Regions from separate parts of the Paenibacillus kyungheensis genome, predicted to be linked through region 2. Evidence: riboswitches for the same ligand, from Rfam matches in the RefSeq annotation. Region 2 holds a riboswitch; the other holds the start of a gene.

Region 1 (5,446 bases), 590 kb from region 2:
TGGTCGGTGCGAAAAGCTGATTTTTGCAACATCATATAATAGCCAATCCCTTCACTACTGCTAATCCATTCAGCGATAATAGCGCCCATCACACTATACGTTGCAGCAATTTTAACTCCAGAAAAGATCGAAGGTAAGCTAAAAGGTAATTCTAATTTCCAAAAGATTTGATTTTTAGAAGCTCCGATCATTTGCATATAATTAAGCATTGTACGATCGGTAGTAGCCAGTCCGCTCAGCGCCGCAATGGTCACCGGGAAAAAGCACACCAGAATAATAACAATTAATTTGGACAATATCCCAAATCCGAACCAGATAACGAGTAGTGGCCCCAGAGCAATCGTAGGGATATTTTGACTCAAGATCAATAATGGATACAATGCAGAACGTAGAAAAGGAATATAATGAAGCACGCCTGCGACCAGTAATCCAAAAGCAACGCCTATACTAAAACCGGATAGTGTCAATTTTAACGTCGCCCATGTGTGCAAACCCAGTCGGTCTTTCTCACTCCATGCTTCATGTCCAATCAATGCAGGGCTAGGAAGAATCCATGTCTCAATATGGAATAGACTGGTTGCCAGTTGCCAGATAATCAGTAATAAAACAACCGCCCCGAGGGGCGGCCATAGCCTGTTCCACCATGTATTCATCGTAGACATTAGCGGTACTTCTCGGTTAATCCATCCATACTGATTCCGGTTGGACTATGAGCAATTTTGATCTGAGAAATAATACTCGGGCTTCCTTTTTCCACTAACGCTTCGTGCATTTGACGAACCACTTCTAACAATTCGCTAAGTTCGCCTTCCATCGTGGTCTCAAGTGGATGCACTTCATATTTCACACCGGAGGCTTGAATCACTTCTATTGCCCGGTCGACATAATCGTAAGAGTTCTCACCAGCTTGAGTTTTGGGAATAACCTGAATACTTAAAAGGGTGTGTGCCATATTAGTCATCTCCTTATGTTCTATTTATGATTTGGTGGCTTCAGGTAAATAATCGTTTGTATACGCTTTGGTTGCATCTAACGGTTTGTCTAACAACTTCTGCTTGAACATCCAATCGGCATAACCTTCCCAGACCGATTGTTTTTGCTCGCCCCAGCGTTTGGCATCATCTTGATAACGTGGAGATAACCATTTTTGGCTAGCTTTGACCAGTGCAGGATCAAGATCAGGTACTGCTTTGAGCAATATATCTGCCGATTCATCGGGATGAGCGATTGCATATTCATATCCTTTACTGGTTGCCGCCATAAATGATTTCACAAGTGCAGGATCGGTAGCGATCTGCTTCTCATTGGTTACGATAACAGGTGTATAATAATCTAATTTATCGGAATAATCTTTTACATATAACATATCTAATGGTTGTCCGCGAAGTTCTGCTTCAATTCCTGTCCATCCATAGAATATCCATGCAAAGTCGATTCCTTTTTGTACAGCTGTAAAATAATCGGCATTACCGATATTAACACTTTTGACTTTGCTAACATCGCCACCGTCGGTATCCATAATTGATTTCATAACGGCTTCTTCAACAGGCGATCCCCATGCACCATAGGATTTGCCTTCCATATCTTTAGGGCTTTTGATTCCGCGATCTGTAGGAGCGGCAAAGCCAGATGTATTATGCTGGATAACTGCCGCGAGTGACACTAAAGGCACTCCTTGTACACGCGCTTGAGTCACACTTTCCTGATAACTGATTCCAAAAGGCACTTCACCAGAAGCGACCATCGTATCTGCTCCACCTTGACCGGGAGCAATAATTTCGACGTTTAATCCTGCTTCTTTATAATAGCCCTGTGCTTGGGCAACATATAAGCCAGTATGATTCGTATTTGGTGTCCAGTCGAGTACGACTTTCACATCTTTAAGGGCAGATGTTGATCCTGCTTGATTGGCTGTATTGCTTGTACTTGTTGCTGAACCACATGCAGTTGTGATCCACAATAAACCTACCATTAACCATGGTAAGCTTTGACGCCACCTTTTTTGAGTTCTCATTACCATCATCCTTCTTTCTTCTAGCTCAAATAGTCAATCCTGTAGTACTGGATAAAAGGCATAAAAAAAACGCCCCCATCGGGACGACATAGGTGCAATTATAAGCTAGAGTACAGCATATAACGACTTGTTACTTTCCTACGCTGGCATTATCCAGATCAGGTATAAGGGTCTGTATTTATCACAATACACTCTCAGCCAGTTGCAACTAGCTCCCCTGTACATATGCGGTTTTTTTACATTGTAATTATAGACCAGAGGGTATCAACTGTCCAGTAAAGAGAATGCGGTGTCATCAGCAAAAGACAGTGTATTTCGGTTCAGTCTCGCTGTCTAAGGGTATTTACATATACGGAAGTTTGTAACTAACAAAAGTTCCATTCAATATTCTTCTATACGTATCGAATAGATATACATAGACATAGATATTGAATACACCCATACGTTTATATACAGGAGGAGATTGATCATGAGTAAAACAGCTGAAGAACAAGCGATATTAACTGCATTAGAAGGTAATCCATTTTGTGCACTAGGTACAGTAGAAAATGACAAACCTAAAGTACGCTACATGGCGCTATATAACGAAGGCTTGAATATTCATCTCGCGACAAACCGCAAAACACATAAAGTCGAAGAGTTAGAAAAAAATCCGAACTGTTATGTATTGTTGGGTTATGAAAAAGGCGGCACTAATCAAGTCGTTGAAATCGAAGGTGTAAGTGCTGTATCTACAGACGACGAATTGAAAAAACGTGTTTGGAAAGAAGAATTTAAAGAATGGTTCTCCGGTCCAGAAGATCCTGATTATGTGATCCTAGATATCAAACCACAAACGATTGAATATACAGATCAAGATGGTAACAAAAAAACGTGGACTGCGTAATCTGATACAACTTTAATGGTTTAAGATAGCAGTTATCACATAAATGACTCGGAATTTGAAATTTGCGAAACAAGAGAAATGAATGCAAAATTCAAATTCCGAGTTTTTTCGTCTTTATTTTTCCATAAAAAGGATAAAATAGGTACTTGAGGAACTTGATAAGGTATACTCAAATAAGGTATAAAAAGGTATATAGAAATATTTTATAGACTAACCTGTAAAATGACGATGATGGAATAAAATGAAAGTCTCATTGATAGCAAGATATAAGGAAATATACTGGAGGTGGTTTCCTTGAACTTAAAACAAATAGAACAACAGATTGAGCAGGAACGCCGCATATTGAACCAGATGGCAGAAGAACATGGGATGCGCGATTATCGTGTGTTAGACCAATCAGAACAATTAGATCGAATTTTAGATATGTATTTTCAATATAAAGATCGAAATACTAATTTTTTAACTCCTTAATCTCAATGAGTTATTATTTATGAAAAGAAACATGACACAATCATGTAAATTATAGAATTTTTCGCAAAATAAATCTTATTTTCATAAAAAATAGAACTAATAACCCTTCAAATATATCAGCTGATAGTATACAATTCTATCATGCGTTTCTTTTGGTAGCCTTTTTACTATTTATCTGCCTACTCTAAATCATAATTTCCAATATGATTTTTTTAAAATCAGCATGTTAAGTACATTGTCACTGCTTGTTCATGCTGTTATACATATAGGGCGTAGAGATAAATAGGAAAAGGTCAAGCAAATGCGAATATATTTGGGAGGGGTTTTTTATTTTGAACTTGGGAAACAAAACATTTAAAAAAGCAATTACTGTCATCGCAGCTCTGCAATTGTTTGCAGTGTCGGCAGTTCCTGCTTTTGCAGCCGAAGCCACTTCTTCTGAATCTACCGTAAAATTACGTTTGTTGGAGACAACAGATATTCATGTGAACGTAATGAACTATGATTATTATTCAGATGCAGCGACAGATCAATATGGATATGCCAAAACAGCGACATTGATCAAAAATGCGCGTGCAGAAGCCAAAAACAGTGTATTGATCGATAATGGTGATCTATTACAAGGTAATCCGCTAGGTGACTATGTAGCCAAAGTTGATCCTTTAAAAGCAGGCGAAGTTCACCCTGTCTACAAAGCGATGAACCAATTGGGTTATGATGCAGGAAATATCGGTAACCATGAATTTAACTATGGTCTGGATTTCTTGGGTAACGCTCTCAAAGGCGCTAACTTCCCTTATGTGAATGCTAATATTTATACAGATGATGGCACAGGTTCAGGTGAGAAAAACTACTTTACTCCTTATTTGATTTTGGATAAAGAAGTCACTGATGAAAGTGGAGCTAAACATACGATTAAAGTAGGTGTTATCGGCTTCGTACCACCACAAGTAATGCAATGGGATAGCGCAAACTTGTCGGGGAAAGTGGTTGCTAAAGATATCGTTGAAACAGCGAACAAATTTATTCCACAAATGAAAGCAGAAGGCGCAGATATTATTATTGCAGTGCCACATTCTGGCTTTGAAGATATTCCTCAGACTGAATTGATGGAAAACTCTGTATTGTACTTGAGCAAAGTGCCAGGTATCGATGCGATTATGTTCGGACATGCACACAAAGTATTCCCTAGTGCTGATTTCGCTGGTAAAACAGGCGTGGATCTAGAAAAAGGAACAATCAATGGCGTTCCTTCAGTAGAGCCAGGTTTCTGGGGCGATCACCTGGGAATTATTGATCTTGAACTAAAACAACAAGGCGACAAATGGACAGTCTCTGATTCTAAAGTAGAAGCTCGTCCAATCTATGATACTGCTACCAAAAAAGCATTGGTTGATGCAGATCAAGGTGTAGTCGATTCTGTATACAAAGAACACGAAGAAACGCTAGGATATATTCGTGGACCTGTTGGTGAATCTACTGCTCGTATCACCAGTTACTTTGCACTGGTAGAAGATGATCCATCGATCCAAATCGTAACCAACGCTCAAAAATGGTACTTGGAGAAACAACTTCAAGGGACAGAATATGAGAACTTACCTATTCTTTCTGCAGGCGCTCCATTCAAAGCAGGTGGACGTTCAGGAGCAAGTTATTACACAGATATTCCCGCAGGCACGATAGCTATCAAAAATGTATCTGACCTTTATGTATATCCAAATACAGTTCATGCTGTGCTTGTCAATGGAGCAGAAGTGAAAAACTGGTTGGAATGGTCAGCAGGACAATTCAATCAAATCGATCCAGCCAAATCAGGCGAGCAAGCGTTAATCAATATGGACTTCCCAACGTATAACTTTGATGTTATCGATGGAGTTACTTACCAAATTGATGTCACACAACCACCGAAATACGATGCAAAAGGTGCTGTTCTAAACGCATCTTCTAACCGTATTGTGAACTTGCAATTTAACGGTAAAGCTATCGATCCTGAGCAAAAATTTGTAGTAGCTACAAATAACTACCGTGCTTCTTCGTCCAAATTGGCGAATCCAGATGGCAAACGTATTATTCTG
Region 2 (5,446 bases):
TGGAACCATCCCCATTGCCAGATGGTATGTTCACCTTTACCAAATGCCGCCATCATCCAGAAAATCATTACAAAAAAGATCGTGTACGGCAGCAATCGTTTGAGCAAATAAGCAATCCGCCAACCACCCAAAGTCATTCCAATCACTAGTGCTACTAACCAGATCGCTAAAGTGATACGAGGATCAGTGACTGCCATCAATACGCACATCACTAACAAATGAGTTACCAACTTGATCGTCGGATTCAAGGTGGATAACCACGAATGATTGCTTTTCATACAATACTCCGCTCCTTCTGTGGCTGTAGCAACCGGTAATGAAGCGGAGGGATAATCGCATGATCCCCGATCTGTTCTGGATTAGCAAAGAGATGATAAGGTGCTCCATTGTAGACCACTTTGCCCTGATCAAACAAAATCACGGTATCGGCGTATTCATCGACTAGATCCATATCATGCGTGACCATCACAATCGTTGTTCCTTGCGCTTGCCGTTGTTGCAGTCGCTTGATTAATTCAGCCGATGTTTTAGCATCTTGACCGAATGTAGGTTCATCTAATAGAAGTAACGACTGATCGAATAACAGCATAGTGGCTACACTCAAGCGCCTTTTTTGCCCCAGACTAAGTGTAAATGGATGTTGATCTTGATAAGCTTCTAAACCGAATTCTTGCAACAATTGTATCGTTTTGGAGGTTACTTCCTCTTCTGACCAATTCCGTTGTCGTCCGCCAAAAGCGATCTCGTCAAACACCGTATCGGTTACAAATTGCAGTTCAGGATTTTGAAAAACAAATCCCGCTTGCTCATACAGATCACGATCACTCCATTTTTTTAATAATTTATGTTGAAAAGAAAGCTGACCACTACGAATACGTTCTAACCGAATTAAGCTTTTGAGAAATGTGCTTTTCCCACTTCCATTAGCACCGACAATCGCTACCCATTTCCCTGACTGAATCGAAATGTTCATATCGCTCATAACAGATTTTTGACGATACCCGATCTCCAGTTGTTCGGTAACTATGATATCAGGTGTATGATTGTCGGTTGTATCTGCATGTAGTGTAGCTGTACGGCGTTGTTGTAGTGTCTGTTGCAACTGCTTCGCTAATGGATGAGACGGATGATCTTGTACATCTTCCCATGTATACGGGAATAATTGAGGTTGCCATATGCCGGCTTCTTCCATCTCTGCACGATACCGCTCGATCATCTCTGCTGGCTTGCCTTGAGCCATAATACGCCCTTGCGCATTCATCAAAATGACTGTATCCATCCACTCAATACACCCATCTAATGTATGTTCTACAAATACCATCGTCTGTCCGTACTGATCAGCTAGGTCATGTAGCAATTGAAAAATTTCTTTGCGACTGATCGGATCAAGTTGTGCTGTCGGTTCATCGAAAAAAAGAACTTCCGGTTCAAGCGCTAACAGACACGCTAGCGCTAGCCGTTGCTTCATACCTCCAGATAGGGTCTCAATAGCAGTATGACGATCTATATTCAGACCGACTTGCTTCATCACTGTATCTATCATAGTGTCCATCTGAGCACGCGGAATAGAGCGATTTTCCAAGCTAAAAGCAATCTCTTCATCCACATGAAGCATACAGAACTGCGAATCCGGGTCTTGAAACATCACGCCACATTGAGGGGCTAACTGAATCTCGCCTTCCACTTCAGCTTCTACATGTTCAGGAATAATACCGGACAATGCAGATAATAGCGTCGACTTGCCACTACCACTTGGCCCGAGAATCAATACTTTTTCTCCACGTGAAATCGATAAATGAATATGCGTTAATACATTTTCTTCTCGATGATAAAAACGTACTGACAGGTCTTTACACCCTAGAAGCGATTCCATTCGCATTTCCCTTCTTCCGCCGTACTTTCATAATTTCGTATTGATCCAGTACCCCTGTTTTGCACAAAGCTTCTACAATAATTTTGGCTAACCATCCACCTAAAATCATTCCACTGATCACTTGAATAACCAGAGTCGTAATCAATACTTGTGTGGTGTAATAGCCGAATCCATTAGCGATAACGTTATACAATACTCCACCTACTGCCGCCAGCGCTCCTGATAACATTAACGTCATCAAGTTATAACGTTTGTAGCCAAATAGAGCAAACGCAATCTCTGCTCCAATCCCTTGAAACACGCCGATCAATAATGCAGACAATCCAAAATGGCTACCTGTTAACAGCTCTACAGCCGCAGCCGCTACTTCAGCGATCAATGCCGCCCCTGGCTTACGAATAATATAAGCTACAATCGGGCTTGCAATAATCCAGATGCCGAACATAAATCCTGCACCCACAGGCCCTACTAATGCAGAGATCGGTATCCACAATGTCGACCATCCCAGATAAATAACGCCACAAGCCACCGCCAAAATAACAGTCAGCACCACTTCTTTCATTTTCCATGTCATAGAGATCGATGAGGAGCTCATACGCGTGCAACCTCCATCGGCACAGGCCAATCTTCCAGAGTGTACGCCATATCCCAGAACATATATTCAAACTGACAACTTAGAAGAAAATGCTCTTTCATACGCGCTCGATGTGCAGGTGTCGTCTGCTCTGCCCATTTATCTAACCGAGCACAAAATTGATGCGTAATCGTATCGGTACGATTGCCATAGAAGTTAATCCAATCATAAAAAGGATGGGAGGCATCAGGCTTCACTTCATCCAATAATTTCACACCAATCTCCCAATACGTCCACGGGCAAGGCAACAATACCGCCAAAATATCGCCTAAATCCCCTTCATGAGCCACAGTTAACATATGACGAATATAATGATGAGAAGAAGGAGAAAGCGCATATCCTTGCAAATCTTCATACTTGACGCCAGCCACCTCGCAAAAGTTATTATGAGGATGAATTTCACTATGAAGCACAAATGAAATCTGCTCGTTAAACATCGCCATATCTTCACGTGTTGGGCATTTCGCAATCGCCGTTCCATAAATACGCATAAAAGAATTCAAATACTCAAAATCTTGCTTTACATAATGGATCAATTGCTCACTACGCAGATCACCTTTGGCAATCCCTTGTACAAATGGATGGTTAAAAATCGCTTCAAAAATAGGGTCTGCGGCCTGTCTAATTTCCTGTGAAAAACTCATAACTGTATCCTCCTTAGATTGAAGCATCGATAACGACGCTTGGTTAATAAAGAAGGACCACTACTGGAATATATGGAAAAATACATGCAAAAAAGCCGCCCCGTGATGGAGCGGCAGAATAGGTGTACGTATATGTACAGGTACCCTTGCACAGTCTCCACTTTCCTACGCTAGTATGAACTAGATCAGGTTCCAAGGGTCCGGGATCTTCCCGTCTCAGCCTACACAAAGGCTCCCCTAGTGGTCATTCGATTCATTTGCATCTTACTGTACACACGATTGAACAGACTGTCAACTGCTACAACCTCAGTAATCTTTCCTTTTTTAACAGTTATAGGGTTATAAAATGGTGTAAAATATAATTATTAGTAAGGATTGGCGCGTAGATTTAACTATCCAAACAGAATTGAGTTGATCTCGATGACACGTAAAGTGGTATTGGCAGGTGGCACAGGATTTATCGGACAGTATTTGGAAAAAAGATTTGCAGCATTGGGTATTGAAGTGCAGATCATTTCCAGACAATCTCCACATATCGCATGGGATGATCATCAAGGAATTGTTCAAGCTCTCGATGGAGCAGAAATGGTGATTAATCTAGCAGGTAAATCGGTCAATTGTCGTTATAACGAACAAAATAAACGTGAAATTATGAACTCTCGAATCGAAACCACCCAGATTCTTAGAAACGCTATCCTGGCTTGTGAACATCCACCTGCGCTTTGGATCAATTCCAGCACAGCTACTATTTATCGCCATGCAGAAGATCGCCCTATGACCGAGACGAAAGGCGAAATCGGTAGCGGATTTTCGGTAGACGTTGCCAAAGCGTGGGAAGAAGCTTTTTTCTCTTTTAGCCTTCCGCATACCCGACAAGCCGCATTACGGATTGCTATCGTATTAGGACCTGGTGGTGGTGTCATGACCCCTTTCAAAAATCTAGTTCGCTTCGGGCTGGGTGGTCATCAAGGGTCAGGGAAGCAGATGTTTAGCTGGATTCATGTTGAAGATTTATTTCAGATTATTTTATTTATTCAAGAGTGGGAATCGCTTGAAGGAGTATTTAATTGCACGTCTCCCAATCCGGTGACCAATCGTGAACTGATGGCAACGATGCGCAAAGTGATGCATCGTAAAGGCGGTCTACCTGCGTCTACATGGATGCTTAATCTAGGAGCTAGAGTGATTCGGACGGAACCCGAATTGGTGCTTAAAAGCCGTTGGGTGATCCCTAATCGTCTCATCAAAGAAGGATTTATGTTCAAATACGGACGGTTGGAACAAGCACTGCACCATATTTTGCATACAAAATCATAACATCATACCGTACAGACGAACATGACTTTTAAAATAAAGCAAAAAAGGGTATCGTAGAGATAGACTTGAGTAACGGCTTGAATAGCTTACTCAAAAATTAGAGTTAAAGGTGTGCTTATACGTGCGAATTAATAAATATATTAGTGAATCTGGAATTACATCCCGCCGGGGTGCTGATAAATGGATCAATGAAGGTATTGTCACAATTAATGGTGTGGTTGCCGAGCTAGGCAGTCAGGTCGAAGAAGGCGACGATGTGCGGGTCAAAGGCAAACCGATCAAAGTCGAACAAGAAAATGTCTATATTGTGCTCAACAAACCGGTAGGCATTACCAGTACAACCGAGCGTCATATTCGAGGCAATATCGTAGATTTTGTCAATCATCCCCTACGTATTTTCCATGTCGGACGATTGGATAAAGATTCGGATGGCTTGATTATGCTGACCAATGATGGCGATATCGTTAACGAAATTTTGCGTGCTGAAAATAAGCATGAAAAAGAATATATCGTCACTGTAGATCAACCGATTACGCCTTCTTTTCTCAAACAAATGGCTTCCGGTGTAGAGATTCTAGATACAGTGACTTTACCTTGTCAGGTCGTTCAACAATCCAAATATGTATTCAAAATCATTTTGACGCAAGGATTGAATCGCCAGATTCGTCGCATGTGCTCTGCACTTGGCTATGAAGTTCGTGCGCTACGTCGTACACGCATTATGAATATTCGTCTGGGTAATTTACCGACAGGCAAATGGCGCGACCTGACGACTGATGAACTCAATCGCCTATTCCGCGATCTGGAATATACGCCCAAAAAACGCTAATTCACCTGAAAAAGACCTCTTTGACTTGATCCGTTATCCTATATCAGATAGCAGATCATTGAAAAGGTCTTTTTGGTATCAAAAAATGTCTGTCCAGAAAAAATCCAAATAAACGTGACTTATTCCTATTTGGATAGTCTATATTTTAA

The links. A riboswitch is a leader RNA that binds a small molecule or an ion and turns the genes downstream of it on or off. The one in region 2 is predicted to bind thiamine pyrophosphate.
Region 1: it holds a riboswitch for thiamine pyrophosphate, as region 2 does, so the genes downstream of both, PQ456_RS01915 (ABC transporter substrate-binding protein) here and tenA (thiaminase II) in region 2, are expected to answer to the same signal.

What each region holds. Positions count from the first base shown of each region.
Region 1 covers NZ_CP117416.1:433,544-438,989, forward strand. The annotation lists gene PQ456_RS01905 (ABC transporter permease) at 1-653, opposite strand, end outside; gene PQ456_RS01910 (MTH1187 family thiamine-binding protein) at 662-952, opposite strand; gene PQ456_RS01915 (ABC transporter substrate-binding protein) at 977-2,014, opposite strand; TPP riboswitch at 2,132-2,243, opposite strand; gene PQ456_RS01920 (pyridoxamine 5'-phosphate oxidase family protein) at 2,484-2,900, shown strand; gene PQ456_RS01925 (aspartyl-phosphate phosphatase Spo0E family protein) at 3,195-3,371, shown strand; gene PQ456_RS01930 (bifunctional 2',3'-cyclic-nucleotide 2'-phosphodiesterase/3'-nucleotidase) at 3,704-5,446, shown strand, end outside.
Region 2 covers NZ_CP117416.1:5,100,352-5,105,797, forward strand. The annotation lists gene PQ456_RS22145 (energy-coupling factor transporter transmembrane component T family protein) at 1-278, opposite strand, end outside; gene PQ456_RS22150 (ABC transporter ATP-binding protein) at 275-1,873, opposite strand; gene PQ456_RS22155 (ECF transporter S component) at 1,851-2,447, opposite strand; gene tenA (thiaminase II) at 2,465-3,151, opposite strand; TPP riboswitch at 3,297-3,400, opposite strand; gene PQ456_RS22165 (TIGR01777 family oxidoreductase) at 3,572-4,468, shown strand; gene rluF (23S rRNA pseudouridine(2604) synthase RluF) at 4,590-5,297, shown strand.